DNA from 3 places in the Mesorhizobium sp. B2-3-11 genome. Region 1 is predicted to be linked to each of the others. Evidence: predicted binding sites of a transcription regulator. Region 1 holds the regulator's gene; each other region holds the start of a gene.

The links. Region 1 encodes PhoB, which activates phosphate uptake and scavenging genes when phosphate is short. Its sites were predicted from a motif close to TGTCATNNANCTGTCAT; they were not measured.
Region 2: FJ960_RS11655 (LTA synthase family protein) is a predicted target of PhoB. The motif match lies at 8,112-8,128, and genes of this name have one in related genera.
Region 3: FJ960_RS10590 (acid phosphatase) is a predicted target of PhoB. The motif match lies at 4,922-4,938, and genes of this name have one in related genera.

Annotation. Positions count from the first base shown of each region.
Region 1 is NZ_VFVS01000004.1:90,052-100,461, reverse strand. Features, by position in the region: gene FJ960_RS07730 (PAS domain-containing protein) at 1-3,594, shown strand, start outside; gene pstS (phosphate ABC transporter substrate-binding protein PstS) at 4,127-5,182, shown strand; gene pstC (phosphate ABC transporter permease subunit PstC) at 5,249-6,232, shown strand; gene pstA (phosphate ABC transporter permease PstA) at 6,236-7,087, shown strand; gene pstB (phosphate ABC transporter ATP-binding protein PstB) at 7,084-7,887, shown strand; gene phoU (phosphate signaling complex protein PhoU) at 7,913-8,620, shown strand; gene phoB (phosphate regulon transcriptional regulator PhoB) at 8,640-9,329, shown strand; gene FJ960_RS07695 (ROK family protein) at 9,332-10,410, opposite strand, start outside.
Region 2 is NZ_VFVS01000007.1:16,581-26,990, forward strand. Features, by position in the region: gene FJ960_RS11620 (small ribosomal subunit Rsm22 family protein) at 1-555, opposite strand, end outside; gene FJ960_RS11625 (YnfA family protein) at 559-882, opposite strand; gene FJ960_RS11630 (cyclopropane-fatty-acyl-phospholipid synthase family protein) at 972-2,300, opposite strand; gene rplI (50S ribosomal protein L9) at 2,462-3,046, opposite strand; gene rpsR (30S ribosomal protein S18) at 3,262-3,510, opposite strand; gene rpsF (30S ribosomal protein S6) at 3,510-3,998, opposite strand; gene FJ960_RS11650 (pilus assembly protein) at 4,462-6,102, shown strand; gene FJ960_RS11655 (LTA synthase family protein) at 6,145-8,106, opposite strand; gene fabD (ACP S-malonyltransferase) at 8,352-9,305, shown strand; gene fabG (3-oxoacyl-[acyl-carrier-protein] reductase) at 9,363-10,100, shown strand; gene FJ960_RS11670 (acyl carrier protein) at 10,323-10,410, shown strand, end outside.
Region 3 is NZ_VFVS01000006.1:75,428-85,837, reverse strand. Features, by position in the region: gene FJ960_RS10620 (ABC transporter substrate-binding protein) at 1-101, opposite strand, end outside; gene FJ960_RS10615 (FAD-binding oxidoreductase) at 150-1,283, opposite strand; gene FJ960_RS10610 (XRE family transcriptional regulator) at 1,426-2,043, shown strand; gene FJ960_RS10605 (SDR family oxidoreductase) at 2,167-2,871, shown strand; gene FJ960_RS10600 (GIY-YIG nuclease family protein) at 3,062-3,349, shown strand; gene FJ960_RS10595 (cytochrome-c peroxidase) at 3,544-4,779, opposite strand; gene FJ960_RS10590 (acid phosphatase) at 5,009-6,541, shown strand; gene FJ960_RS10585 (DUF922 domain-containing Zn-dependent protease) at 6,592-7,218, opposite strand; gene FJ960_RS10580 (hypothetical protein) at 7,277-7,768, shown strand; gene FJ960_RS10575 (PLP-dependent aminotransferase family protein) at 8,323-9,492, shown strand; gene FJ960_RS10570 (hypothetical protein) at 9,499-9,753, opposite strand; gene FJ960_RS10565 (VOC family protein) at 9,909-10,328, shown strand.

The DNA of each region.
Region 1 (10,410 bases):
ATCGGTGTCCTCGTCCTCGATGCCGACATGCGTGCCGAGGTCATCAACCGCGCCTTTTACGATTTCTGGCAGATCGACGCCCGGCGCGCCGAGATCGGCTGCAGCTTCCGCGATCTGATGGACGCGAGCCGCGACATAGACCCCTATGGTTCGGACGACGCGACATGGCAGCGACATGTCGCCGAACGCGAGGCTGAAATCAGAGCCGGCACAGCCGGATCGCGGCAGTTCCCGCGCAATGACGGCCGGACGCTGATCTCGTCGATGGCGGCGCTGGCCGGCGGCAAGCGGTTCATTTCCTACGTCGATATCACCGACATGAAGGACCGAGAGGCTGAACTTGCCGAAGCACTGGAGAAGGCGCGCCTGGCGGAGGCCGTGATCAACGGCGTCAAGGATCCGATCTTCGTCAAGGACGACAATCTGCGATTCGTCTTCGTCAACGAGGCCTTCGCGGCGCTGTTCAAGCAGGCGCCGCAGGCCATGCTTGGCAGGCCGGGGGGCGATTTCCTCGGGCCGGCCGACGTCGCGCTGTTCGAAAGCAGCGAACGTGAGGTGCTGGCTGGCGGGCGGCAATATGAAGTGGAAGAAAGCTTCGAGGCCGACGGCGCCAGCCGTTCGCGCATTGTCAGGAAGAACCGCGTCCGCATGGCAAGCGGCCGCGACTATGTCGCCGGCTTTCTCTTCGATATTTCCGACATGAAGCGGCGCGAGACCGAAGCCGAAGATGCGCGCAAGCATCTCGCCAGCGTGCTGGAATCGCTGCCGGCAGGCGTTATCATCTACGACCGGGACGACAAGTTCGTCTTCGCCAACCACAGGCTGCAGGATTCGCTGCCGGCGCTGAAGCCCTTCTGGCAGCCCGGCCGCACTTTCCGCGAAGCGCTGGAGTTCGGCCATTCGGTCGGCTATTTCCGGTCGAGCGGCGATCCTGGAATCGACAGCCTTTACGAAGTCGATTCCGAACGCTGGCTTGATGGCATTCTGGCGCGTTACCGCCTGCCGAATTCCTCCTATGAGCGCCTCAATGGGGATGGACGCTGGTACCAGGTCTACGACATGCGCACCGGAGACGGCACCTTCATCGGCGTGCGCGTCGACATCACCGACCTGAAGAGCCGCGAGGCTGCGCTTCATCACTCGATGCGCCAGCTCGATCTCTTCCGGCATGTCATGGACGAGTTGCCGGTAGCCGCCTTCATCAAGGCGCAGGACCTGAGCATCGAATTCGTCAACAAGGCCTGGTGCGCGCTGACCGGTCTCGCCAAGGACGATGTCATCGGCCGGACCGACCGCCAGCTGTTCAGCGGCGAGGAAGCAGAGGGCTTCAGCCAGGACGACACCGATGTCGTGACGAACGGCAATGTGCGTGAGGTCGAGGAGCCCGTCACCCATCGTGACGGAACGGTGCGGCAGTTGGTGACGCGCAAGAGCCGCCTAGTGGCTACGGACGGATCGGTGCATCTGGTCGGCTCCAGCACCGACATCACCGACGTCAAGGCGCGCGAGCAAGCTCTGGAAGAGAGCATGCGCGAGAACGAGGTGTTCCGCAGCCTTATCGACAATGTGCCGGTGTCGATCTACGCCAAGCGCTCCGATCTCAGGCAGTTCTATGTCAACAAGGGCTGGTGCGATCTCACCGGCTTCAGCAAGCAGGAGGCGATCGGCAACACCGACGTCGAGATCTTCGGGCCGGATGGCGAGGCCTTCGTGGCCAGCGATCTCGCCGTGCTGCGTACCGGCGAGACCCAGGAGATTGAGGAGACGGTGCGCCTTCCCGACGGCAGCGTCAGACATCAGTTCGCCCGCAAGGGCGCAATGATCGCCTCCGACGGTTCGCTCTATTTGATCGGTTCGACGACCGACATCACGGAACTGAAGCAGCGTGAGGCGGAGCTCAGCGAAGCGCGTCAGCGCGCCGTGCTCGCCGACCGCGCCAAGTCGGAATTCCTCGCCAATATGAGCCACGAGATCCGCACGCCGATGAATGGCGTGCTGGGCATGGCTGAACTGCTGGCCAAATCCAATCTCGACCCGAAGCAGAAGACATTCACCGACATCATCGTCAAATCGGGCAATGCGCTGTTGACCATCATCAACGACATCCTGGATTTCTCCAAGATCGATGCCGGCCAGCTGGTGCTCGACCCGGCGCCCTTCAATCTCGCCGAGGCGATCGAGGACGTGGCGACGCTGGTGTCTACGCGGGCCAAGGAAAAGGACCTCGAGCTCATCGTGCGCATCGAGCCGCGGCTCGAAAGCCTGTTCATCGGCGATGTCGGCCGCATCCGGCAAATCGTCACCAACCTGGTCGGCAATGCGGTGAAGTTCACCGAAGAAGGCCACGTGCTGGTCGATGTGAGCGGCGAACGAGTTCCGACGGGAACCAGGCTGACGATCTCGGTCACCGACACCGGCATCGGCATCCCCGAGGAAAAACAGAAACTGGTGTTCGAGAAATTCAGCCAGGTCGACACGTCGTCGACAAGGCGCCACGAGGGCACCGGGCTTGGCCTTGCCATCACCTCGCGGCTGGTCGACCTGATGGGTGGCGACATCGGCGTCGAGAGCGCCGAAGGCAAGGGGTCGACCTTCTGGTTCACGGTGACGCTGCCGGGGGCCGGGCAGCAGAACGGGCAGCGCATCACGCCGGTGGACGTGACGGGCGCACGCGTGCTGATCGTCGACGACAATGCCGTCAACCGCGCCATCCTGACCGAGCAGATGACCTCGTGGACGTTCGATTCCTGCGCGGCCGAAAGCGGCGCCGAAGGTCTCAAGGTGCTGATCGCCGCGGCAGCCTATGGCGTGGCGGTGGATTGTGTCGTGCTCGACTATCAGATGCCTGAGATGAGCGGCGCCGAAATGGCGCGCATCGTGCGCAACACCGAGGGCCTCGCGGACACGCCGATCATCATGCTGACCTCGGTCGACCAGTCGCTTGCCAACACCAGCTACCGCGATCTCGGCATCGACGCGCAGTTGATAAAGCCGGCACGCTCCTCGGTACTCCTGGAGACCTTGGTTGCGACCATCCAGCGCCATCGCCACGCCACCAACGATCAGGCCGTTCAGCCGCCAGCGAGCGAGGCGCTCGAGATTACCCCGCGGTCGCCTCTGGCGCTTTCCGAGCAGCGCGCGCAGCTGCAGCCGCCGCCGGTTCGTCCCAGACTGCCTGCCACCGGGGGCGGGCACAGGCTGGATATCCTCGTGGCCGAGGACAATGAGGTGAACCAGATGGTCTTCACCCAGATCCTCGGCGAGACCGGCTACGGTTTCGAGATCGTCGGCAATGGCCGCAAGGCACTCGACGCCTTCGGCACGCTCAATCCGTGCATGATCCTGATGGATGTCTCGATGCCGGAGATGAGCGGTCTCGAAGCGACGGCCGCGATCCGCCTGCTGGAGCAGGAAACCGGTACGCATGTGCCGATCGTCGGGGTCACCGCGCATGCGCTCAAGGGTGACCGCGAACGCTGCCTGGAGGCGGGCATGGACGACTATCTGCCCAAGCCGATCAGCCCCAAGGCCCTGCTCGAGAAGGTCGAGCGTTGGGTCGGCGCCGGCCGTCAGGTCCATCGCAACGCGGGATAGCGCCCGCGTCGCTGGATTTTGGATCCGGTGAGGCAAATCGAGGGAATCAGCTGGGGATTTGCCGCTACTTCCGCGTGCAGTGACTATGGTGCGATCGCGCCATATCAAAGACGGTGTCCAGCCGGAACAATAGCAAAATCGAATTCCGCTCTTCTCAGTTACGGGCGGGAGCAGCGACCGCCTGCAAGAAACAGTGTCACTCTACCCCAACGGACCTGTTTTTGGCGATGGCCCAGCCATGACACGCTCTGGCTGCGAGCAACGCGCTCCCGTCCGGATTTTCTTCACTTGGGAAAGCCCCGTCGAATTCCGGGTGCTTCCAGCCGTCGAACGGCTCAAGCCCCTGATTCCGGCGGTAAACTCGGATCGCGCCGCGAAGCGCCCGACACCGGTGCTTTTCCCGGTGCCGGCGACGCGTTACCGGGCTGACATGAAACTGTCATGCGACTGTTATAATCCAAGGCTATTGGCCTCAGCGGGCGCCGGAAAGAAGTGGCGCCGAGAGACCATCTTCCGAACAGGAGCAGGCCACATGAGACACTTCATCCGCTCGGCGGCCGTTGCGATTGCAATGGCTGCGGCGTCCACCCTCACCCTTTCCGCAGCAATGGCAGCTGATCTTTCCGGCGCCGGCTCGACCTTCATCTATCCGGTGTTCGCCAAATGGGCCGACACCTACAAGAAGGACACCGGCATCGGCCTCAACTACCAGTCGATCGGCTCCGGCGGCGGCATCAAGCAGGTCATCGCCAAGACCGTGACCTTCGGCGCCACCGACAAGCCGATGTCCGACGCAGACCTCGAAAAGAACGGCCTCGTGCAGTTCCCGATGGTGATGGGCGGTATCGTGCCGATCGTCAACCTCACGGGCATCAAGCCGGGCGAACTCGTCCTCGACGGCAAGACGCTGGCCCAGATCTATCTCGGCGCCATCACCACCTGGGACGACGCCGCGATCAAGGCGCTGAACCCCTCGCTCACCCTGCCGTCGACCGCGATCGCGGTCGTGCATCGCTCGGACGGTTCGGGCACGACCTTCAACTTCACCGACTACCTGGTGAAACTGTCGCCCGACTGGAAGGACAAGGTTGGTTCGGACACGGCCGTCGAATGGCCAACCGGCGTCGGCGCCAAGGGCAGCGAAGGCGTTGCCAACACCGTCAAGCAGACCGACGGCGGCATCGGCTACGTCGAATATGCCTATGCCAAGCAGAACAAGCTGTCCTACTCCAAGATGGTGAATGCAGCCGGCAAGGTCGTCGAGCCGTCGCTCGAATCCTTCGGCGCCGCCGCTTCGAATGCCGACTTCAAGGGCGCGAAGAACTTCAACGTCATCATCACCAACGAGCCCGGCGACGCCACCTGGCCGATCGCCGCCTCGACCTGGGTGCTGATCCACAAGGCTCCGGACGATGCCGCTGCCACCGGTGAAGCGCTGAAGTTCTTTGCCTGGGCCTACAAGGACGGCAAGGAAACCGCCAAGGCGCTCGACTACGTGTCGATCCCCGACAGCGTCGTCGACCTCATCAAGGCTTCGTGGAAGGCCGACATCAAGGCCGACGGCAAGCCCGTCTACGCCGGCGAGTAATATCTTTCTGGAGGAGCGCCGCCCCGCGGCGCTCCTTTTCAATCAACACAAAGAGCCGAGCTTGACATGAGCGCTGCCCAGGAAGCCTTGCCAGCCATTCGAGGTTCACGCGACGCCACCGTCAGACGGTTCGCGTTGACCGATTCAATCTTCCATGGGCTGACCCGCGCCGCAGCCATTCTCGTGCTGGTGCTGCTCGGCGGCGTTGCCATCTCCTTGTTCGCCGGTTCCTGGCAGGCACTGTCGACCTTCGGCTTCTCCTTTCTGACCACCGAGAGCTGGAATCCCGTCACCGAGAAATTCGGCGCCCTGGCGCCGATCTATGGCACCATCATCACTTCGGCCATCGCTATCCTGATCGCCGTGCCGCTCGGCATCGGCATCGCCATTTTTCTCACCGAGCTCTGCCCGCGTCCGCTTCGGCGCCCGATCGGCATGGCGGTGGAACTGCTGGCCGGCATTCCTTCGATCATCTACGGCATCTGGGGCCTGTTCGTGCTGGCACCGTTCCTGCAGACGACAGTGCAACCTTTCATCATCAGCGTGTTCCATGGCATTCCCGGCCTTAACAGCCTGTTCGCCGGACCCCCTTATGGCATTGGCCTGCTGACCTCGGCGATGATCCTGGCCATCATGATCCTGCCTTTCATCACCTCGATCACCAAGGATGTGTTCGACACGGTGCCGCCGGTGCTGAAGGAGTCCGCCTACGGCATTGGCTGCACGACCTGGGAGGTAACACGCCGGGTCGTCGTCCCCTACACCCGCATCGGCATCATGGGCGGCGTCATGCTTGCTCTCGGCCGTGCGCTCGGTGAAACCATGGCGGTCACCTTCGTCATCGGCAACGCCCACCGGATCAGCGCCTCGCTGTTCGCGCCGGCAACGACGATCTCGGCAACCATCGCCAACGAATTCACCGAAGCCGTCGGCGATCTCTACACCTCCTCGCTGGTGGCGCTCGGCCTGATCCTGTTCGTCATCACCTTCCTCATCCTTGCCATCGCCCGGTACATGCTGATGCGCATCGATGCCCGTACCGGAGTCTGACCGATGTCGACAGCCGCATCGCTTCACCAGAGCCGCAAGCGCAAGAACGGCGTGATGATGACGCTCTGCGTCATCGCCGCCGGCATCGGCCTTGCCTGGCTGGCGCTGATCCTCGGCGCGCTGCTCTATAAGGGTCTGTCGGGCGTTTCGCTCTCGGTGTTCACGGAAATGACCCCGCCGCCCGGTGATGCCGGTGGCCTGCTCAACGCCATCTACGGCAGCATCGTGATGACCATCATCGGCATCGTCGTCGGCACGCCGATCGGCGTGCTGGCCGGCACCTACATGGCCGAATACGGCCGCTTTTCGAAACTCACCACCGTGGTACGCTTTATCAACGACATCCTGCTGTCGGCGCCATCGATCATCATTGGTCTGTTCGTCTACGAATTGATGGTGCGGCCGATGGGGCATTTCTCCGCCATCGCCGGCGCCGTCGCGCTGGCCATCCTGGTCATCCCCGTCGTGGTGCGCACCACCGAGGACATGCTCAACCTTGTGCCGAACGCCTTGCGCGAGGCCGGCACGGCGATTGGCGCGCCACGCTGGGTGGTGATCCGTTCGGTGGCCTACCGCGCGGCGATGTCCGGCATCGTCACCGGCATATTGCTGGCCATCGCCCGCATTTCCGGCGAGACGGCGCCGCTTCTTTTCACGGCGCTGAACAACCAGTTCTGGTCGAGCAACCTCAACGCGCCGATGGCCAGCCTGCCGGTCACCATTTTCCAGTTCGCTCTCAGCCCCTACGAGGAATGGCAGCAACTGGCCTGGACCGGCGCACTCATAATCACATTGACGGTTCTCGCGCTCAGCATCTTCGCGCGCAGCCTGACCGGACGCAGAGAGGACAAATGAGCCAGATGTTGTCTCCAGACATGACGATTGCCACCGAGGCGGCCGCCAAGGCGAAGATCGAGGTCAAGAACCTCAATTTCTACTACGGCCAGTCGAAGGCGCTGAAAGACATCACGCTGTCGCTGCCCGAGCGCAGCGTGACGGCCTTCATTGGACCGTCGGGTTGCGGAAAGTCGACGCTGCTGCGCGTCTTCAACCGCATCTACGAACTCTACCCCAAGCAGACCGCCGAGGGTCAGGTGCTGCTCGACGGCCAGAACGTTCTCGACCGCTCGCAGGATCTCAACCTATTGCGCACCAAGATCGGCATGGTGTTCCAGAAGCCGACGCCGTTCCCGATGTCGATCTATGAGAACATCGCCTTCGGCGTCAGGCTCTATGAGAAGATCGGCAAGGCAGAGATGGACGGCCGTGTCGAGCAGGCGCTGAAGCGCGCCGCGCTGTGGAACGAGGTCAAGGACAAGCTCAATGCCAGCGGACTCAGCCTGTCGGGCGGCCAGCAGCAGCGGCTTTGCATCGCCCGCACCGTGGCGGTGAAGCCGGAGGTCATCCTGCTCGACGAGCCGGCCTCGGCGCTCGACCCATTGTCGACCGCCAAGATCGAGGAATTGATCGACGAGTTGCAGGCCGACTACACGATCGTCATCGTCACCCACAACATGCAGCAGGCCGCGCGGGTCTCGAAGCAGACGGCTTTCATGTATCTGGGCGAGCTGGTCGAATTCGACAAGACCGAGAAGATCTTCACGTCGCCTCGCGAGAAGCGCACGCAGGACTACATCACCGGCCGCTTCGGCTGATCTCACGCATACGAGGACCAGGATCATGGCCGAACACACAGTCGCAGCCTTCGACGAGGATCTCGGACAGATCAGCAAGCTGATCAGCGACATGGGCGATCTTGCCGGCACGATGGTCGGCGGCGCCACCAAGGCGCTGCTGAATTCCGACAATGCGCTGGCACAGCGCGTCGTCTCCGATGACGCCATCATGGACGCGCGCCAGCGCGAACTCGACGATCGCGCCATCACCCTGATCGCCAAGCGCCAGCCGATGGCCGACGATCTGCGTCATGTCGTCGGCTCCATCCGCATGGCGGGCGATCTCGAACGCATCGGCGACCTTGCCAAGAACATTGCAAAGCGCGTCGGCTCCGTCGGCCTTACCGCCACCCCGCGCGATCTGTCGCACTCGATAGATTCCATGGCGCAGCTGGTGCTGATCCAGGTGCAGGGGGTAGTCGAGGAATACGCGGCAGGCGATGCCGCCGCCCTCGCCAAGCTCAGGAATGACGACGAACGCATCGACATCAAATACACTTCGGTGTTCCGCGAACTCCTGACCTACATGATGGAGGATCCCCGCAACATCACGGCTTGCACGCATCTTTTGTTCTGCGCCAAAAATCTCGAACGCATCGGCGACCACGTGACCAACATTGCCGAGAATGCATATTATGTGCTGACCGGTACCCAACTGCCCGCCAACCGTCCGAAGCAGGACGAGACGGCGATGTCGGTGCCGGCGGCTTGACGGCAGGGATGATCGATCGATGATCGCGCCACGCATCATGGTGGTGGAGGACGAGGAGCCGCTCGGTGTGCTCCTCCGCTACAATCTCGAATCCGAGGGTTACCAGGTCGAGGTGGTGACACGCGGCGACGAAGCCGAGATACGCCTCCAGGAAAACGTGCCCGACCTCCTGGTGCTCGACTGGATGGTGCCGGCGGTTTCCGGCATCGAACTCTGTCGGCGCCTGCGAATGCGGCCCGAGACCGAGAGGCTGCCGATCATCATGTTGACGGCGCGCGGCGAGGAGAGCGACCGCGTGCGCGGCCTCTCGACCGGTGCCGACGACTATCTGGTCAAGCCGTTCTCGACACCGGAATTCATGGCCCGGGTCAAGGCGCTGCTGCGCCGCGCCAAGCCGGAAGTGCTGTCCAGCGTGCTCAAGGTCGGCGACATCGTGCTCGACCGGGAATCGCACCGGGTCTATCGCAAGAAGAGCGAGATCCGGCTCGGACCGACCGAGTTCCGGCTGCTCGAATTCATGATGCGTCATCCCGGCCGCGTGTTCTCGCGCAGCCAGCTGCTCGACAATGTCTGGGGCGAGACGATCTATATCGATGAACGCACCGTGGACGTGCATGTCGGCCGGCTGCGCAAGGCGGTCAACAACGGCCGTATGCCGGACGTGATCCGCACCATTCGCGGCGCCGGCTACGCGATCCGCGAAGACTGAAATCAGGCTACATTCTTGCCCGGAACGCCGGGCCTCGCCAGCACGCCCGGCGCGAAAATCTCCTGGTCCACGAAGGTCAATGCGCGCATAGCGCAACCTTCGCGGATGAGCGGCAGCTCGTTCGGCTCGGTGTCGAAGGAAATCGATTCCGAATGCTGGCCGCCGGCGGTCTGGCCGATGGCCTCGCGCAAGGCCGGCTCGATCAGGTCGAAGGCGGCGGCGCTGACGCCGACCATGGCGACGGGTGCGGGATCGATCAGCGCGAACAGGCTGCCCAGCCCATAGCCCAGCGCCTCGCCGGCCTTGCGATAGGCTTCGCGCTCCGGTCCGTCTTTCTCCCTTGCCGTCGCGGCGAGTGTCCGCATCTGCGCATCGCTGACATCTGCGACCGGTTCGGCGTCCTCGCCAAGCTGCCTGGCGTTGCGCCAGATGGCGTAGTTGCCGGCATAGGCCTCGACGCAGCCGCGCCGTCCGCAGCGGCAGAGCGCGCCTCCCGGGCGATGGATCATGTGGCCGAACTCGCCTCCCGATGAATGCGTGCCGGTGAACAGCTCGCCCTTCAGCACCAGGCCCATGCCGATGCCGTGCGAGAGCAGGATGGCGATGAAGTCGTCGCGGTAGCGTTCGGGGTCGCGCCAGCGCAGCGCCACCGCCATCATGTTGCAGTCGTTCTCCATGGTGGCGGGGATGCCGAACTCGGCTTCAAGTATGTCGGCGAAGGGAATGTTCGTCTGCGGCGTGATCGGCGACCACAGCATCGCACGCGCCTCGCTGTCGGTGATGCCCTGGATCGCCAGCGCGATGCGGGCAATACTGCGGACGTCGAGATCGGGGTCCTCGAGGCGCCGCCGCACTATTGCCGTGCATTCGCCGATCAGCGCCTCGCGCGACATGGTCAGCGTGTCCAGCCGTCGCTGTTCCTCGGCGACCACCTGGCCGGAATAATCGATGACGGCGACGGACAGGAAATTCAGCGACAGCACCACGGTCATCACAGCCGCGGCCTCGGGGTTGAGGCCAAGGCCAACCTGCGGCCGGCCGCGTTTCAGTGAACCGGCTTCGTTCGGCTTGCCTTCGGTCA
Region 2 (10,410 bases), on a different contig from region 1:
GATCAGCAACGTGTCCGTCGTGAGTTGCCACAGCCGATCGACCATTTTGGGCAAGGATGCCGGCACGATCTCGTCCAGCACATAAGCGCATGTGACGAGGTCGGCCGGTTGAAGATCGGCAAGGTCTGTCGTGACATCGCCGGCCTGCCAGATGGTCCGGGCCGCGATTGCGCCGGCCGCGAGCGTCTCGCCGATCTTGCGCACCGCGGCACTCGCCTCCAACAACGTTGCCAGTTCCAGTTCAGGCCAGAGATTGCTGGTGGCCCAAAGCACCGTACCAGGGCCGGCGCCAACGTCGAGCAAGGTCACAGGCGTGAAATCCGGCCGGGCTTCGGCGAGTGCATCGAGGCTGGCGCGGACCGCCGCGTAGGTCGCCGGCATCCGCGTCGTCAGATAGGCCTTGACCGCCACGTCCTGCGCCATGTGCAGGCGCCCGTCGCGCAGTTCGGCGCGGTAGCGGTCGGACAGGATTTTTGCTGCCTGCTTCAGGTCCGGCAGCGGCACCTTTTCCAAAATGCGATCGACAGCCTGTCGAAGAGTGGCCGGCAGTTCCACGGCCTATGCCCCTCTCGGTGCGAGCAGGATGATCGAGGCGCCGGCCATGCAGAGCGCCGCACCGGCAAGGTCCCAGCGATCGGGCCGCACGCCCTCGACCAGCCACAACCAGGCGAGCGAGGCAGCGATGTAGATACCGCCGTAAGCGGCATAGGCGCGGCCGGCCGCACTGATGTCGACCAATGCCAGAAGCCAGGCGAACACAAGCAGCGAGGCAAAGCCCGGCAGCAGCCAGAGGGGCGACTTCTCCAGTCGCCACCACGCCCACACCGAAAAGCAGCCGGCGATCTCGGCCAGCGCCGCGGCTGTGTAGAGGAGATAGGTCATGAAAAAGGCCTCGCTTCGATCACGAGGCCCTTTTCGGGGCAGGAGCCGGCAATGGCAAGCGCCAATAATGCGTCCTGACAGCGCCGTTCCTATTCCGCCACCTTGCGTCGGCGGGCGGGCTTGGCGGGCTTCTCGGCGGGAGCTGCCTCGCGGCGGCCCATATCTTCACGGTGCCCCATATCTTCACGGTGCCCCATGTCGCGCATTTCCAGAGCTTTTTCGCATTTGGCCATATAGTCGCGCGTCATCGGCAGCGTGTCGTTCGTCTTGGTGATCTGGAACTGGAAAATCACCAGATCCTGCCAACGGAAGGCGGCTTCCGAGGCGGCCAGATAGAACTCCCACATGCGGCAGAAGCGTTCGTCATAGATAGCCTTGGCCTTGTCGCGATTGGCGGCGAAGCGCTGGCCCCAGTGCTTCAGCGTGTCGGCATAGTGGAGCCGCAGGATCTCGACGTCGGTGACCACGAGGCCGGACTTCTCGATCGCCGGCAGTACTTCGGACATTGCCGGAATGTAGCCGCCCGGGAAAATATACTTGCGGATGAAGGCGCTGGTCGCCCATGGCACGCCGGAGCGGCCGATCGTGTGCAGGAGCATGACACCATCAGGCTTCAGCAATGTTGCCGCCTTGTCGAAGAAGGTCCGGTAATGGTTGACGCCGACATGCTCGAACATGCCGACCGAGACGATGCGGTCGAAGCGTTCGTTGAGCTCGCGATAATCCTTCAGCTCGAAATGGACGTGGTTCTCCAGCCCTTGCGCATGCGCCCGGTCGGTGGCGACGCCATGCTGTTCGGTCGACAGCGTCACGCCTTGTACGTCGACGTCGAAGGCTTTGGCGAGGTAGAGGCCAAGCCCGCCCCAGCCGGAGCCGATGTCGAGCACCGTCTGGCCGGCCTTCAGCCGGAGTTTGGCGGCGATATGGCGCTTCTTGGCGGCCTGCGCCTCGTCCAGCGTCATGTCCGGTTGCTCGAAATAGGCGCAGGAATACTGCATGTCCTCATCGAGGAAGAGCCGGTAGAGCTCGCCCGACAGATCGTAGTGGCGCTGCACGTTGCGGCGCGAGCGCGAGGCGGTGTTGATCTGCTGCAGGCGGCGGAAGGCGTGGCGCAGGCCCTCGATGGCTTTCGACCAGGTTGCGTCGATGCCGCCGCTGCCCATGTTCTGGAAGGCAATGCGCATCAGTCCGAGCACGCCGCCTTCAAGAATGTCCAGCTCGCCGTCCATGTACGATTCAGGCACCGCCAGCATCGGGTCGAAGGTGATGGCGCGCTCGGCATGCCGGGTCTTGATGTGCATATGCACCGGCTCGCCGCTGCCGTCGCCGAAGATGAATGTCGAACCCTGCGGCCCGGTTACTTTGAGATTGCCCGTGCGCACCAGGCGGTCGAGAACGCGCTTCAACAGAATATTCATTGTCCGATGTCCCCTCGCGGTCAGACAGGCTGTCCTACTCTGCATCAATATATAGGGTTTCGAAAAGTTCCTTTTGGCACAAAAATGCCCGGGCGAGAGGCCCGGGCATTGGTCCAGAAATGGCTGGAAAGCGGTGGTCCGAGTGGCTCGGACCTGTGCGATCAGGCGTTTTCTTCGCCGCCTTCGAACTCGGCATTCGGATCGAAGAAGTTTTCCGGCCGCGCATTGTCGTTGATGTCGTCGCCGTAAATAGCTTCGGCGGTGGTCAGCGTCTCGCCCTTGGCCTGGCGTTCGGCCTCGTCGGCCGTGCGGGCGATGTTGAGCGTGATGGTGACTTCGACTTCCGGATGCAGGGCGATCGCCACATTGGTGACACCGATGGTCTTGATCGGCTGGTTGAGCTGGATCTGGTTGCGGTTGACCGTGAAGCCCTCCGTGATCAGCAGATCGGCGATGTCGCGCGTCGACACCGAACCGTAGAGCTGACCGGTCTCGCCGGCCGAGCGAACGGCGATGAAGCTCTTGCCGTCGAGCTTTTCGGCAACCTGCGCGGCTTCAGACTTGCGCTCGAGGTTGCGGGCTTCGAGCTGGGCGCGCTGGCCTTCGAATTTCTTCTTGTTGGCTTCGTTGGCGCGCAGCGCCTTGCCCTGCGGCAGCAGGAAGTTGCGGGCAAAACCGTCCTTGACCTTGACGGTATCGCCCATCTGGCCGAGGCGGGAGACGCGTTCGAGAAGAATGACGTCCATGATTATGTTCCTTTTGGTTGGGCGTCCGTCCACAAGGCCGGCGCCGAATTCTCTGGAACAGGTCAGGAAGCAAAAGGGCGTTGCCGCCGGTGTCGCTGTCCTGCCTGTCGCGGCAGTTAGAGGTTTTGACCTCAACTCGGGATTTGATGCCTAACCGGTCATGCCCGTCATGGCCGGCGATAAGGAACGGGCGGCGAACCGCCCGTTCGGAAGAACTAGCGAACCACGTAGGGCAGCAGGCCGAGGAAGCGGGCGCGCTTGATCGCCTTGGCGAGCTCGCGCTGCTTCTTCTGGCTGACGGCGGTGATGCGCGACGGCACGATCTTGCCGCGCTCGGAAATGTAGCGCTGCAGCAGACGCACATCCTTGTAGTCGATCTTCGGTGCGTTGGCGCCGGAGAACGGGCAGGTCTTGCGGCGGCGATGGAAAGGGCGCCGGGTCGGGATCTGGTTGATGTCGACCATTATTCTGCACCCCCTTCAAAACCTTCGCGCGGACGGCGCGGACCACGGTCGCCGCCTTCGCGATCGCCGAACGAACGCGGGCCACGATCGCCGCGGTCGCCGAAGCTGCGCGCCGGACGATCGCCACGGTCGCGATCGCCGAAGCCGCCGCGCTCGGAGCGCTCTTCGCGCTTCTGCATCATGGCCGAAGGGCCTTCCTCATGCGCCTCGACCTTGATGGTCAGGAAACGCAGCACGTCCTCGGACAGACCCATCTGGCGCTCCATCTCGTTGAGCGCCGCCGGCGGGCAGGTGAGGTCCATCAGCGTGTAGTATGCCTTCCGGTTCTTGTTGACCCGGTAGGTAAGGGACTTCAGTCCCCAGTTCTCGACCCGGCCGACGGACCCGCCATTTGCTGCGATGACGCCCTTGTACTGTTCGACAAGCGCATCGACCTGCTGCTGCGAGAGGTCCTGCCGGGCAAGAAACACATGTTCGTAAAGAGCCATTATGTATCAGTGCCTTTCTTCGTTTCTCTCCCGGTTCCCGGCGGCAAAAGCCTCTGCAACTTCTCTGACCCGCGTGTGCCTCGAAAGGCGCGGGGAAGAAAGGAGCATGACGAGACGGTCGAGAGCGGAGACACGGGAGGCGGAAGCGCTTCTGGCATCACACGAAGGTTCTAGAAAAAACCTCCGGCCCTCCGTTCAGCCCCCAGCTGGGACCGGCAGATTGGCGGCGTCTATACAGCAATCCGCTGATAAGGCAAGGGCAAGCGGCATCCCCGATGTCGCAGCCACCGCAAAATCAAGCTGCGGCGCGCGCAAGGCCTGGCGATTTTCCCGGCAACCGGCGCTTAACCACAATGTCAGCCTGCGCGGGTTGAGCCCCACCGTCAACGGTCGATTCATCATGCAACATACAAAAGACCGGGCAACCGCGCATATCAAGCGGCAGGCATTTCCGGGGGTAAGGATGCTTCTCAACAGATTCTGGCGCTCGAAGAGCGGCAATTTCGCGCTTCTGATGGGGTTGGGGCTGCCAGCCATTCTGTCAGCCGTGGCCTTCGCGACCGATGTCTCGACCATAATGCGGGCGAAGAGCAACCTGCAGAACGCGCTCGATTCCGCAAACCTTGCCTCGTCGCATCTTGGCGATCTGGACATTACCCGCACCGACGCCTTCAACCGCTATTTCCAGGCAAACATCGCCGGGCATGGCGAACTCGTCAACGCGCAGGCGACGCTGACCGTCGACAAGGGCGTCAATTTCATCAAGACCAAGGCGGTCGCCTCGGCCGACGTCAATCTGAACTTCGCTTTCCTGTTTGGCCAAAGCAAGCACATCGTGGTCGATGCCTCGGCGGTCGAATCGAACAGTCAGCTCGAAGTCGTGCTGGTGCTGGACAATACCGGCTCGATGCGCGGCGCCCGTATGACGGCGCTCAGGGCCGCGACCAAATCATTGCTCGATACTCTCGAATCGACAAAATCGCCGACGCGCCTGGTCCGTGCCTCACTGGTGCCATTCGTCACGGCCGTGAACGTCAACGGCGACGGGTTCGACCCGTCCTGGATCGATATGGACGGCAAATCCTCGACCAACGGCATAAATTTCCCCGTCATCGACGGCAAACGCCCGAACCACATGGCGCTGTTCAAGCAGCTCAAGGACACCGGATGGGCCGAGCCCGGATGGAACGACACGGGATGGAAGGGCTGCGTGGAGGCGCGGCCCGGCGCCTACAGCATTTCCGACACGCCGCCCGATCCGACCAAGCCCGACACGCTGTTCGTTCCCTATTTTGCGCCGGATGATCCCGGAGATGCGCAGATGCCGTCCAGCACTTATGGCAATGAGGCAAAATACTACAACAATTCTTATCTCGCCGACACCGGCGACACGGTCAAGCTGGACAAACAGAAAGGCAACAACCGGCTCGGCATCGACTTCAGCGGCCTCGGCAGCGATCCCGACAAAGCCACCAAGGAAAAAGTCGCCAAATATGTGGCGCCAGACAAGGAACTTATCACCGAGACAGGAACTTCCATCACCGTTGGCCCGAACCGTTCCTGCCCGACCCCTGTCGTTCCCTTGACCGAAGATTTCGACAAGCTGCGCAAGGCGGCAAGCCAGATAACCGAGTGGAACGGCTCGGGCACCAACGTGTCGGAGGGTCTGTCGTGGGGCATGCGTGTGCTGTCGCCCGCTCCGCCTTATACCGACGGGGCGCCGTGGAAGACGCCTGGTATCAGCAAGATCGTGCTGTTGCTCACCGACGGTGAGAATGTCGTCTATGGTGCCAGCGAACAGCCGACGAAATCCGACTACACATCCTATGGCTCTCTGGCGGGTGGCCGCTTCGGGTCGGATAACCAGGCCACGGCGGCCCGCAATGTCGACGGCTGGACCAAGAGCGTCTGCACGCAGTTGAAGAACGAGGCGGTGCAAATCTATACTCTGGTGCTGCAATCCGACACGCCCGCCAACCGTACGCTTTACAGCGCCTGCGCTTCCGACCCGAGCAACTATTATGCCGTCAATGACCCGACCAAACTGCCGGACGTGTTCCTGCAGATCGCCAACAAGTTCTCGAAGCTGCAATTGACGAATTGAACCGATGGCCCGAGAGCATCGGGCCTGAGCCGACCGGTCGGCTCAACTCGTATGGGAGACAACCTTGTCGACCGTTTCAGGGAAGAAGTCGGGTGCCGCGAGGCGTTTGCCGAACATCATGTCATATTGCAACAGACGGAAATCGCGGATCGCCGGGTCGATCTCCTTCTGCCGAGCCCAGTCGGACGTCGCCTCGCCCGTCGGCGTCAGCAACAAGTTGCGGTCGACGACGCGATAGCGCTCCCGCATCTCGCCCAGGAAACCGGTGTAGTAGGGGTGGGTGATGCCCGCGGCGGTCAGGATATGATAGGGCAGGAAGGCAGGGCTCACCGTCCCCAGATTCGCGACCGGGCCCGAGCGGTTCGACCAGATGATCAGCGGTGTCGCGTGGTGTTCGAGAGCCGCCTGCGGTGTCGGTTCCTTGCGTGGCGCGACATTGTCCTTCAGGAAGCCGGTCTCGACATAGACCGGTCCGAGCGGCGGCAGGTGGTCACCGAAAAAGGCGACAATCGTTGGCCGCTCGCGCGTCTTGGCCCATTCGATCAGCCGCTCGAGGCCGCGGTCCGCGTCGGCTGAACCCTCGGCGTAGGAGATCAGCGAGTCACGCGCCCACTGGCTGATCGGGGCTTGCACCGAGTGGGTCGGGTTTGAATAGCGGTTCGGTTCATACGGGCCATGGTTTTGCAGGCTGACGGCGAAGAAGAAGACCGGGTCGTCGCTGGCGTTGGCTTCGCGGATGATCTCGTCGGTCATCGCGGCGTCGGATGCCAGCGGTCCGCGCTTTTCCATGGGCGGCAGCGTCTCTTCCGATTTGAAGTCGTTGAAGCCGAAATCGGCATAGACCGCGCCGCGATTCCAGAACCAGTTTGTGCCTGGATGGATGGCGCGTGCCCTATAGCCTTCGCTCTTCAGGAAGGTCGCCATCGACGGCGTCGGGGTGCGTACATATTGCTGGTAGGGGATGCTGCCGGCCGGCAGGAAGGCGTTCGAGAACCCGGTAAGCGCTTCGAATTCGATGTTGGCGGTCATGCCGCCGAATTCAGGCGAGAACATCGAGCCCGAGCGGAGCGCCCGCACATTGGGGATCGGATCCGGGGTGATGGTGACGCCGGGCAGCTTGGTCGAATCCCAGAAGGATTCGCTCATGACGACGATGATGTCGGGCTTCTCGGTAGGTACCGAGGCCGTCACATTGGTTCGGTCAATGGCCGCAATTGCCTTGTCGGAATAGCCTGGTGGTGCCGAGACATGCGCCATCGGCACGTTGAGCGCGAAGGCGAGCGCAAAGCCGTTGGAGGCATAGTTTTCCTTCTGGTCCCACATGATGGGGATGATCTGCAGCCGGTCCCGCGTCCACGAGAAAGTGGCGTAGTCCATGATCGAGACGAAGAAGGCGAGCAGCGGCACCGCCATCGTCAGCCGGGCAAGGCGGCCCTTGTGGCTGAGGGCTGGAACCTTGCGGCGCCAAAGCCGCCAGCCGTAGACGAGCAGGGACAGGCCGGCTACGATGCCCGCGACCATGGCGAGCGCGGTCATAGGCCGCTCGCGCACCAGCAGCGGCAGCAGGGCGAAGATCTGGCGGGCATAGAGAAAATCCGTCGGATAGAGCGGATCGCCGAGATAATTCGATTTCTGGTGGCCGACAAAGGCCAGCGACAGGGTCAGCGGCGCCACGATCATCAGGCTCTGATGACTGCGCCCGAGGACCGCGTCGAGACCGATCAGGACCAGCGCGAACACGACGATGGTTGTCCAGCCCGGCTTGAACGGCTGCAGGAAGAAGGAAACGGTGCCGGCAACATCGCCGCGCACGATCAGTTCGATGGCGAACACCAGCACGGCCGAGATCGCCAGGCTGATCAGCCCGTAACGGACGACCGGCCATCGCCGGCCCGGCAGATAGCCGGTGGACGGATCGTCTTCCAGGAACTGCGGCACGGCGTTGCCGGCACGTTTGAAGCTCTTTGCCACTTTAACTTCCCACCCCAAGACAATCCACGTCATTCGATTGTCATATAATTGTCACGCAAAGCTAGCGCCTGTGACGAAAATAAGAAGAGCCAGCAAACGATTCGTGAGCGGTTTTCATCAGGTGTGATCGCCGCAAAGCCCTTTGGGAACAGGCGCTCGGCGCATGGTTCGGATTAGGCGCCGGGTTGAACCGGGCTTGACTTGGCGGCCTGCCTTGCGTCACAGGCAGGGAAAATTCGTAGCATCAGGCAAGCAAAACAAGTCTGGGGAGCCCTCGCATGGCCGTCGCATTCACCTTTCCAGGACAAGGAAGCCAGGCTGTCGGCATGGGCAAGGATCTTGCCGATGTCTTTCCAGAGGCGCGCAGGATCTTCCAGGAAGTCGATGACGCGCTTGGCGAAAACCTGTCGAAGCTGATCTGGGAAGGTCCCGAAGAGACCCTGACGCTGACGGCCAATGCGCAGCCGGCCCTCATGGCGGTATCGCTGGCGGCGATCAGGGCGCTGGAAGCGCGCGGTTTCTCGCTGAAGGACAAGGTCGCCTATGTCGCCGGCCATTCGCTGGGCGAATATTCGGCACTCGCCGCCGCCGGCTTCGTTTCCGTTGCCGATGCCGCCCGTCTGCTGCGCATTCGCGGCAACGCCATGCAGGCGGCGGTGCCGGCCGGCGAGGGCGCCATGGCGGCGATCATCGGATTGGAGCAGGCCGATGTCGAAGCTGCCTGTGCCGAGGCCGCCCTGGGCGCTGGCAAGGGCGCTGCCTGCCAGGTGGCGAACGACAATGGCGGCGGTCAGCTGGTCATATCAGGCACGAGAGCCGCGGTGGAACTGGCGGCGAGACTGTGCACCGAAAAGGGTGCCAAACGGGCCCTGATGCTGCAGGTTTCGGCGCCTTTCCATTCCGCGCTGATGACACCGGCGGTCGAGATCATGCGCGAGGCGCTGGCGAGCGTCGCGAGGGCCGCGCCGGTGGTGCCCATCGTCTCCAACGTCACCGTCACTCCGACTAGTGACCCCGATGAGATCGCACGGCGTCTGGTCGAACAGGTGGTTGCCCGCGTGCGCTGGCGCGAAACGGTGGAATGGTTCGGCGCCAACGGCGTCTCCACGCTTTACGAGATCGGCGCCGGCAAGGTGCTTTCGGGCCTGGCGCGGCGCATCAACCGCGACATCGCCACCGCCTCTGTAGGTTCCGCGGCCGAGGTCGAGGCGGCATTGGCGGCGCTTGCATAAAACGCCATTTGATACCATCCCTATGCGGGGTGCCCTCTTCTCAACCTGGAGACAAAAATGTTCGAATTGACCGGCCGCAAGGCGCTTGTCACCGGCGCAACGGGGGGCATCGGCGAGGCGATCGCCAGGGTGCTGCATGCGCAGGGCGCGATCGTCGGCCTGCACGGCACGCGCCTCGAGAAACTGGAAACGCTGGCCTCCGAACTGGGCGACCGGGTCAAGCTGTTCCCGGCCAACCTGTCGAACCGCGACGAGGTCAAGACACTCGGCCAGAAGGCGGAGGCCGATCTCGAGGGCGTCGACATTCTGGTCAACAATGCCGGCATCACCAAGGACGGCCTGTTCGTGCGCATGTCGGACGCCGACTGGGATACGGTGCTGGAGGTTAACCTCACCGCCGTTTTCAGGCTGACCCGTGAACTGACCCACCCGATGATGCGCCGCCGCCATGGCCGCATCATCAACATCACTTCGGTGGTCGGCGTGACCGGCAATCCCGGCCAGGCGAATTACTGTGCCTCCAAGGCCGGTATGATCGGCTTGTCGAAGTCGCTGGCGCAGGAGATCGCCACCCGCAACATCACCGTCAACTGCGTCGCTCCGGGCTTCATCGAATCGGCGATGACCGACAAGCTCAACGACAAGCAGAAAGAGGCGATCATGGCGGCGATCCCCACGAAGCGCATGGGCACCAGTGCCGAAGTGGCGTCCGCCGTTGCCTATCTGGCTTCGAACGAGGCCGCCTACGTAACCGGGCAGACCATTCATGTGAATGGCGGTATGGCGATGATCTGAGCGAGGATCTGAGCAAGGTCCGCGGTAACATCGCCGCGCTGTGAAAACCCACCATTTCGGCTTGGACCTTGGCTATTTTTCGTGTAATGCGGCCCGCAACCCGGCGGTTCGGGCAAAAACCGGTCCGTGGCCGTTGCGTTTCCGGCAGGACCATCTTTCAGCTTGATTAGCGGCATTCCGCCCGCTAACGAAGACAGACAACCAAAAGACGAGGATGCCCAAATGAGTGACACCGCAGAGCGCGTCAAGAAGATCGTCATCGAACACCTTGGCGTCGATGCCGACAAAGTGACGGAGCAGGCGAGCTTCA
Region 3 (10,410 bases), on a different contig from region 1:
TGTCCGCCGAGAAGGACGGATGAGGCCAGCAGGGACGTGGCCAGAAGAGACGTGGCCAGAAGGGACGGGGCAAGCACTGTGCGCAGAACGGTGGATTTCATCGCAAACGCTCCTGATGACACTTTACGGGTTGAGGGAAGGGCTGAAATTCATGGGGTCGCCGCCGGGACAAGAAAGCGATCAGGCGCCAGCGCCCCGGCGGTGACGCCGAGCGCCGTGACATCCCCCGGGATGGACTGCCCGCGCAGCAGCGCCGCGCTCAGCCTGGCCAAGGTCAGCGAAACCTGGAAACCGTAGCCGCCCTGGCCGCCGAGCCAGAAGAAGCCGGGCAGGCGCGGGTCGAAGCCGGCGACCGGCGTGCGGTCGGGCGCGAAGGTGCGCAGGCCCGCCCATGGTGTCGACGGACGGCCTATGCGCATCGACGTCGCCTGTTCGATGCGGTCGACGGCGATGGCGACGTCGAGGTCTTCCGGCCAGGCGTCGCAAGGTTCGGAATCCGTCTCGTCGGCGAGGGAACCGATCAGCCTGCCGGCATCGGGCTTGAAGTAGAACTGCTCGTGCAGGTCGACCACCAGCGGCCAGCCGGCGATATCCATCCCGGCGGGCGGATCGAACAGGAAGGCGGTGCGCCGTTTGGGCTGGAAGCCGAGGCCCGGCAGCCCCGCCATCCCGGCGACGACATCGACCCAGGCGCCGGCGGCGTTGACCACGATGTCGGCCGAGTAGACGCCGGCGCTCGTTTCAACCCGAAAAGCGCGGCCGTCGCGTGATATGGCGCGGACCTCCTCGCCGGTGCGGATGATGCCGCCGCGGGCCTTGAGCGACGAGGCGCTGGACCCCAGCATCTTGCCGGTGTCGACATCCACCGCGTCCGGCTCATAGACGCCGCCGCAGGTGGTTTGCCTGGCAATGACCGGAACCAGCCCGTGGAGCTCGGCCGCCGACAGACGGCGTACGCTCGGCACCAGCGCCTGCAATTCATGAGCCAGCCGGTCGATGGCGGCATCGTCGCCGACCCAGCCGACGTGCAGCGCGCCACGCCGATGGGCGACGAAACCGCCCTCGACAATCGCCTGCCGGCTGGCCAGCGTCAGCCCGCGCACCAGCCGGTTGCCATAGGTCTCGGTGAACAGAGCGGCGGAGCGGCCGCTGGCGTGGTAGCCGAGATGCGGTTCGCGCTCGATGACGGTGACATCGGCCCAGTCCGCCACCTCGGCGGCAAGGGAGAGACCGGCGATGCCGCCGCCGATGACGATGATCTTGGTGGGAGAATCCGACTGCATCCATCAGTCGTAAAAATAATTTCGTATCCAGTCAATATTTAGCGTATAAGAAAATCATTGATGTTGTTGATGGCCCGCTCGAGTTCGACTACCTAGGGTGAACCCCGCGGTAGTGACGTGCCGCCGCTTCATGGAGCTGACAATGTCGGAGCAACCGAATCTCGGTGATTGTCTGCGTGCCCTGAGAAAAAGACATGGCTGGACCTTGCAGGAGGTCAGCTCTCTCACCGGCGTCGCGGTGTCGACGTTGTCCAAGGTCGAGAACGACCAGATGTCGCTGAGCTACGACAAGCTTTTACAGATCTGCGAAGGGCTCGGCATCCATGTGACGGAGCTGCTCAGCGGCGACCGCAAGCAGCCGGCGGCGCGCACCCGCCGTTCGGTGACCTCGCAGTCCAACACACTGCGCCAGCTGACCCGCAACTACGACTACCGGTATCTCGCCACCGATCTCGTGCGCAAGCGCATGGTGCCGATCCACGCCTATGCACGCGCCCGCACGCCGGAAGAGTTCGGTCCGCTGACCCGGCATGCCGGCGAGGAGTTCCTGATCGTGCTCAAGGGCGAGATCGAATTGCACACCGACCAATACGCGCCGGTGCGGCTGAAAGCGGGCGAGAGCGTCTACATCGATTCCACCATGGACCATGCCTATCTCTCGGTGGGCGAGGGCGACGCCGAAATGCTGTGCGTCTGCTCCGGCGACGAGCCCGACATGGAAGGCACGCTGCTCTCCGTGCTGGAGACGGTGGAGGGGTAGGGCGCGGCTCACCGCGCAAGTTTTCTGCAGCTCGATTCAGGCTTTCTCGTTCGAACCGCGCGGCGAAACCGGCTATAGGGACCGCTGAAACCGTGGCTCTCGCCAATCTGAAAAGGAAATCCGATGAGTGTAGAAAAGACAGCCGTCATCGTGGCCGGCGGCAGCGGCATGGGCGCGGCGGCGGCAAAGCGCCTGGCGGCGGATGGGTTCAAGGTGGCGATCCTGTCTTCGTCCGGCAAGGGCGAGGCGCTGGCCAAGGAGCTTGGCGGGCTCGGCGTCACCGGCTCCAACCAGTCGAACGACGACCTGCAGCGTCTCGCCGACCTCACGTTGGAGCGCTATGGCCGCATCGACGTGCTGGTCAACAGCGGCGGCCATGGGCCGCGCGCGCCGATCCTGGAGATCACGGACGAGCAGTGGCACACCGGCATGGATGTCTACCTGATGAATGTCATCCGGCCGGTGCGCATCATGGCGCCGCAGATGGTCAAGCAGAAGGGCGGCGCCATCATCAACATCTCGACGGCCTGGGTGGCCGAGCCGAGCGCGATGTTCCCGACCTCGGCCGTGTTCCGGGCCGGCCTTGCCGCCTACGCCAAGATTTTCGCCAACACCTATGCGGCCGACAATGTGCGCATGAACAATGTGCTGCCCGGCTGGATCGACAGCCTGCCCGCCACCGAAGAGCGCCGCGACAACGTGCCGATGCAACGCTACGGGACGAGCGAGGAGATCGCCGCGACCATTGCTTTTTTGGCTTCGGAAGGGGCCGGGTACATCACCGGGCAGAATATCCGGGTGGATGGGGGCGTCATCCGGGCGCTGTGAGAGGCGGCTGGCTTCAGTCCGATACCTCTCGGATTAGTCTAGCCGAAGCCCTCCCTCCCTTCGTCATCCTAGGGCGTAGCAAGGAGCGAAGCGACGCGGCGCAGACCCTAGGATCCATGCCGCGACGTGGGCCGAAAAAATACGGCGAACGAGGATAGTCCCCGGATGGGTTGGCGGTTACCGTCAACGCATGACCGGCTATGTTTACATGACCGCGAGCCAGAAGGGCGGCACCATCTACATCGGTGTCACCAACGATCTCGGTCGCCGCATGCCGGAGCACAAATCCGGCGAAGGTTCGCGCTTCACCAGGCGCTACGGTGTGCAGCGGTTGGTCTGGTACGAGGAATATTTCGACATTCGTGACGCCATTCAACGCGAGAAATCGCTGAAGCGCTGGTCGCGACAATGGAAGATCGAACTAATCGAGAAGACCAATCCGGAATGGTTCGAGCTGTTTCGCGGAACAGGTTGGTAGCGGTTTGATGGCGTTTCGTCGGAGTTTGGAGCCAGGTTCGGCACCGTTTTTATCCGTCGCAAGCGTCGCGGCATGGATCCTAGGGTCTGCGCCGCGTCGCTTCGCTCCTTGCTCCGCCCTAGGATGCCGAAGCGAGGGAGGGATTCGGCTAGTCGCCAGTCAACCAGCGACCCACTATGGCGGGGCTTCCCAGTTCACCGCGACCGCTTCGCCGTCTGATCCGCATCCGTCAGCGTCTGCAGAAACGCCACGATGTCGTCGATCTCGGTGTCGTTGAGCGCCGGCTTGTCGCCGGGTTTCTTGCCGTTGAAGGGTGGGTCTTGGTTGAGATTTCCCCAGTAAGCCTTTGGCAAATCGTCGTATTGCCTCACCATGCCGTCTGCATTCCTGGGATACCAGTGGCCGGGGTCGGTGTCGCGGCTGGCGTAGAAGGCGACGGCGTCGCGCAGCGTGTGGAAGTAGCCGTTGTGGAAGAAACTCTTGCGCAGCGCGACGTTGCGCAGCGTCGGTGTCTTGAACAGGCCGCAATAGCCGGTGCGGCCGTGAAAATCGGTGCGCAGCGGGCCGCACAGGCCGAGATCGGCATAGGCGGGGTCGGCGTTGGCCGGGATGGCCGGATTGCGCGGCACGGCGATGGCGATTAGGCCGAAGTCGGTGAACTGCGGCGGCTCGCCGTCATTGGCGGGTTCGCTGAGGTGGCAGGAGGCGCAATTGCCTTTCGCCTCGTCCTCGAACAGGGCGCGGCCGCGCCGTTCCTGCGCCGACAATGTCGCCTTGCCGGCGAGGAAGGCGTCGTAGCGGCTGGAATAGGGGTAGAAATCGGCGGCGCTCTGCTCGAACGTGCCGAGCGCCTCGGCGGCGGCGTCGAAGGCGTCGCCCGGGCGGTCGAAGACATCGTTGCCGAAGTTTGCCTTGAACTCGTCGGCATAGGCCGATTTACGCAGGGCGGCGGTGACAGCCCCCGCATCCTTGTTGGCCATCTCGAAGGGCGAGAGCAGGGGGATTTTCGCCTGATCCTTGCCGTGGTCGGCGCGGCCGTCCCAGGTCAGGCCGCCGGTCGGACCGTTGTCGACGCTCTCGTCGCCTTCGTCGTCGGAATCGTAAAAATGCTCGGTGAAGGCGGGAGCGGCCTGGAGATAGCGCAGAGAGGGCACCGCGCGCACACCGGGCTGGTCGAGGTTCGGGCCGCCCATCTCGACCGGCGTGGCCGAGGCCGGTCCGAAAGCATGGCGCGGATCATGGCAGGACGAGCAGGCCTGCCTGCCCGAGGCCGACAGCGCCGGGTCGAAGAACATTTTTCGCCCCAAGGCGGTCAGCGCCTCGGCGCGCGCGAAAGCTTGCGCGCGCGATAGCGGACCGGGATGGACGCCATCCGCCGTATTCGCGGGCGCGGCAAAGCCAAAGGTCGAGATCGCGGCAATCGCGATCATCAGGCTTTTCCATCGTCTCGTCGTCTTTTTCATCGTCCCGTCGTCATGGGAATGGTCCGCTTTGGCCCGGAAATAGGAATGGAGTGCAACGGATTGATGACCGGCTCCAGTGCTCACGAAACCGTGTTCGCCGCGGCGGCGGATGTCACAAAGGTGACAAGGCATCCACGTTAGCTGCCCCTATGGTTCCCGCGCCCCTCCAGCCACAGTCAAGCCACGAGGTCTTCCGATGACGAGGCTCAAACTCCTCACTTCCTTCTGCCTGGCCGGCTCGGCCCTGCTTCCCCTCGCGGTCAATGCCGCCCCTCCCGGCTTCGACAAGATCGACACTGTCGTCGTCATCTATGCCGAGAACCGCAGCTTCGATAATCTCTATGGCGGCTTCCCCGGCGCCAACGGGCTGGCCAATGTCTCGGCCGACCAGGCGCGCCAGCTCGACCGCGACGGCAAGCCGCTGGCCGAACTGCCGCCGGCCTGGGGCGGGCTGACCGGAAAGGGCGTCACGCCCGTGGTGACGGAGGCTGAGACCGCGCACCTCGCCAACGCTGCCTTCGCCATTGACGATCCCAAGGGCTTCAACGAAGGCACCAACGTCATCACCCATGATCTGTGGCACCGCTTCTACCAGGAGCAGATGCAGATCGACGGCGGCAAGAACGACAAATTCGTTGCCTGGGCCGATTCCGGCGGCCTGGTCATGGGGCACTATGATGGCTCCATCCTGCCGATGTGGCAGGTCGCGAAGAAGTATGTGCTGGCCGACAATTTCTTCCAGGGCGCCTTCGGCGGCTCCTTCCTCAACCATTTCCAGCTCGCCTGCGCCTGTACACCGGTCTACCCCCACGCCGACACCAGCCCGATTAAGGGCCAGATCGCCGTGGTCGAGGCCGATGGCACAACCTTGAAGGTCGCTGACAATTCGCCGGCCTCGGCACTCGGCGGCGTACCGAAATTCGTCAATGACGGCGCCATCACGCCCGACTTCCATGCCGTCAACACCATGCAGCCGCCCTATCAACCGAGCGCCAACAAGCCGGCCGAGGGCAGCGACAAGGCGCTGGCCGACCCGGCCGCGCCCACCACGCTGCCGCCGCAGCACGACATCACCATCGGCGATCTGCTGTCGCTGAAGGGGGTGAGCTGGGCCTGGTATGCCGGCGCCTGGCAGGCAACGCTGGACGGCAAGAACGCGACGCCGGTGCCGAACTTCCAGTTCCACCACCAGCCGTTCAACTATTTTGCCGCCTACGCGCCCGGCACCCCCGCGCGCACCGAGCATCTGAGGGACGGCGGCCTGAATGGCGCCGAGTTCATCAAGGCGATCGACGACGGCAAGCTGCCGGCGGTGAGTTTCTACAAGCCGCAGGGCAATCTCAACGAACATGGCGGCTATGCCGACGTGGCCAGCGGCGACCAGCATCTGGCCGACCTCATTTCGCATCTGGAGAAGAGCCCGCAATGGGGCCACATGCTGGTGGTCGTCACCTATGACGAGAATGGCGGCTTCTGGGATCATGTCGCGCCGCCCAAGGCCGACCGCTGGGGCCCGGGCAACCGCATCCCGGCCTTCATCGTCTCGCCCTATGCCAGGATGGGCACGGTCGACCACACGCAATACGACACGACATCGATCCTGCGCTTCATCACCGCGCGCTACGACCTGCCGGTACTGACCGGCATCGTTGCCCGCGACAAGGCGCTGGCCGCCAATGGCGAGCCGCCGATGGGGGATCTGAGCGCGGCGCTGGACCTCAGCCGGTAGGCCGAGCGAACCACGGATATGCCGCCGCGCCGCAGGGCGCGGTGGCCTTCTCAGCCGCCATTCACAAGCGCAAGAATGAGCTTCTGCAGATTGCCGCCCTGGCCGAGTTCGACGCGGTCGAAATCGCGGCTTGCCTGGCGCTGCGCCTGCGAGAGTGCGGACAGGCGCTTGGTCATCTCGACCCGGATCTTGCTGCATTTTGGGTCGTCGGGAACGGTCAGGCCCACTGTCGCCGCCTCGATCTTGCGCGCCATGTCGACAATGCTCGCGCCGTGCACCTTTTCGTGGGCGCTGACACCGGCGAGGAAAACCTCCCAGTTCTTCTGGATGGCGGAGGGCAGCGGCGATGAGGGGCTGGGCAAGGTATAGGTGATGATGAGCTTGGGCTTCGCCGAAACCAGCACGCAGGCTCCGGCATGCGCCTGATAATCCCTGGTCCAGGTCAGCTTGAAATTGGTGTGGGCGATGGCGCGGGCAATGCCGGCATTCGGCCCGTTCTCGCCGATCGACCGGTAGAGCTCCAGCCCGGACTGGCCTGAAATGGCATAGGTCTCGACCTTCTCGACCGGCTTCCATTCGGCCTGCGCGGCGAGCGGCGAGGCCACCAGGGCGGCTGTCACAAGACACAGGCGAATACAAGCTCTCGACACCAAGGCGCCCCGCACATGCAATGCCATTCAACGCCTTTTCCTATATGCTGCCGGCGGGTGCTGCAAATGCCCGAAGGGGGAAGTCATGAAAAGATATGTCGTTGCCGCCGGAGCCTTGGCGGCATTGCTTGGCGCGCAGCCAGCCTTTGCCGCGTCCTGCGGCTGGAGCGCGAAGATGGAAGAAGACGAGGGCGGCAGCGTGCTGACGGCTTCCGTCTGCGGCGGGCCGAAAGGCGACGCGCATCTGATGCTGACCTGCTTCGACAATCCGGTTCTGAGCTACGACCTGGGTGCCAGCGGCCAGCAACTGGAACCGGGCATCAGCGGTTCGTTCGACTTCAAGGCCGATGGCAAGACGGTGACGAAGACGCTGCAACTGGAGGCCATGTACAATGATTTCGTGGTCGATCTCGCCAAGGCCGATCCGCTGCTCGACCTGCTGCGCTCGAATGGGGACGTGTCGGTCAGCGCGGCCAAATATGGCGCTATCAACTTTCCGCTGAAGGGATCGAGCGCGGCCATCGGCAAGGTGCTGGCGCAGTGCGGCAAGGCCAGGCCTGCAGGGGACGGGGATTGATCGGTGGTGCTGTGCGGCAGCGGTGGCGGCTATAGTTGCTAGCCCATTGTCACATCCAATTTCGCGAGCGGTGACGCCCCTTCCTTCTCCCCTTGTGGGAGCAGGTGGATCGGCGCGTAGCGCCGAGACGGATGAGGGGTGCCGAAAGAAATAATCCGTTGATAATTCAGTGTAATGTGGTGTCGCGAGAAGCATGTTGCCAAGCTGGAATACCCCTCATCCGACCTCCCTTCGCGAGGCCACCTTCCCCCACACAAGGGGGAAGGGGGAGCTGAACCTTGCCGCTGGGGACGGCCGTATCTCATCCGCTATGGCCAACATCCAATTATGAAGGCTTGGGCTTCACCGCCAGCTACAAGAAGAGCCTTTAGCGGACGCCAGCACGCTGTCGCCGGTTCCGGCTGTAACGGCGACTGGCGTATAGCGGAAGCCTTTCAGGCACTATTCAAATCGCCCGGCAAACCGGATATAGGTCAGTCAGGTTGACCTATAAAAAAACGTCGGGGAGGCATGTCTTGACCCTTTTGAACCTGTTGGCTTCGCGCTCGTCGCGTATGAAGGCGTCGGAAATCCGCGAGCTGCTGAAGCTGCTCGACCAGCCCGACATCATTTCATTCGCCGGCGGCATTCCCGATCCGTCGCTGTTTCCGTCCGACGCCATCCGCGGTGCCTATGGCGATGTGCTGGGCGGCGCGGAAGCCGGGGCGGCCCTGCAGTACCAGGTTTCGGAAGGCTATCTGCCGCTGCGGCGCTGGCTTGCCGGGCAGATGGGCAAGCTCGGCATTGCCTGCGACGAGGCCAACATCTTCATCACCTCCGGCTCGCAACAGGCGCTGGATTATCTCGGCAAGCTGTTCCTGTCGCCGGGCGATACCGCGCTGGTGACATGGCCGACCTATCTCGGCGCGCTGCAGGCCTTCAACGCCTACGAGCCGCGCTACGACCGGCTGCGGCCCGAAGGCGGCAACATGACACCGGCGGCCTACCACACCGCTGCCGCCGCCAATGGCGGGCGGATGAAATTCGCCTATCTGGTGCCCGACTTCGCCAACCCGACCGGCTCCACGCTGGACCGAAAGCAGCGCGAGGCCGTGCTCGACCTTGCCGGCGAGCTCGACATCGCCGTCATCGAGGACGCCGCCTATCGGGCGCTGCGCTATGACGGCGAGGGTGTGCCGCCGATCCTGGCGCTCGACTGCGCGCGCCCCGGCGGCATCGACAAGGCGCGCACGCTCTATTGCGGCTCGTTTTCGAAAATCCTGTCGCCGGGCATGCGCGTCGGCTGGGTCTGCGCGCCGCGCCACGTGGTCGAAAAACTGGTGCTGATGAAGCAGGCTTCGGACCTGCACAGCCCGTCGGTCAACCAGATGGTGATGCACCGCGTCGCCGAATCCGTGTTCGACAGCCAGGTGGAAAAACTCATCGGCGCCTATCGCGAGCGCCGCGACGGCCTGCTTGGCGCGCTGGAAGCCAACATGCCGGACGGCGTGAGCTGGAGCCGCCCGGAAGGCGGCATGTTCGTCTGGGTGACGCTGCCGGAAGGCACCGATGCCACGGAACTCCTGGCGCGGTCGGTGAAGGAGGCGCGCGTCGCCTTCGTGCCCGGCAATGCCTTCTACGCCGACGGCACCGGCCGCAACACGCTGCGGCTGTCGTTCACGCTGGCCGACCGTCGCGCGGTGAGCGAGGGCATTCCACGGCTGGCGGCGCTGGCCAAGGGTTAGCCAAGCTTACGCCGGCACGTTCACCAGTTGCTTGAGCTTCGCGAGCCTGGCGCGGGCGAGCTTGCGGATCGGCTTTTGGAAACCCTCTTCGCCGGTTTCGACGACGAAGACCAAGGTCTTGAAGTCCAGCATGAACTCGTCGATGGCCCGCGCCGTCTTTTCGGACCTGTCCTTGAACCGGCGCAGCAATGCGTTCGCTTCCTCGATGCCGTCGGCGCCTGCGCCGTCGACCAGGGCTTCAAGCCTCTGAAAACAATCCAATCGCAATCCTCCCCGCCGCGCCACCAAACTTCCGGTCAGCCGAAAAGTTCCGTCGGGCCCAAAAAATTGTCGCTGGTTGTCAGCAGATGCAGGCGCCCCGCGTTGACGCCTTGCCGCCCGCGCCTAAATTCGAGGCCTTGCGAGGAGGAGCTTTCATGGAACTGCATCGCGGCCGGCTCATCGACCACCTCCAGCTCGTGGTCCGGGATCTCCCCGCCAGCCGGCGTTTCTACGAGGCGCTCTTCCAGGTGCTCGGTATCCCGATCGGCGGCACCGGCGAGGACTATTTCTGGGCCGACGAATTGTTCATCTCCAGCGTCGACAGCCGGGCCGCACAGGGAAAGCTGACCGGCCGCCATCATCTGGCCTTCCAGGCCAGGGACCACGCCATGGTCGATGCCTTCCACAAGGCCGGGCTGGCGGCTGGCGGCACGGACAATGGCGCGCCCGGCGAGCGGCCCTATCATCCCGGCTATTATGCCGCCTTCCTGCTCGACCCGGACGGCAACAACATCGAGGCCGTCCACCACGGCCCGGCCAACCGGAGTGCCGCTTCCGTGAAGATCACGTTCTAGCAACACCCGGCCGACCGGGCGACCGCGATGCGCGCGTCGGATGGTGATTCTCATGCCGCTGCATGTTCCGCGCATTTGAAAA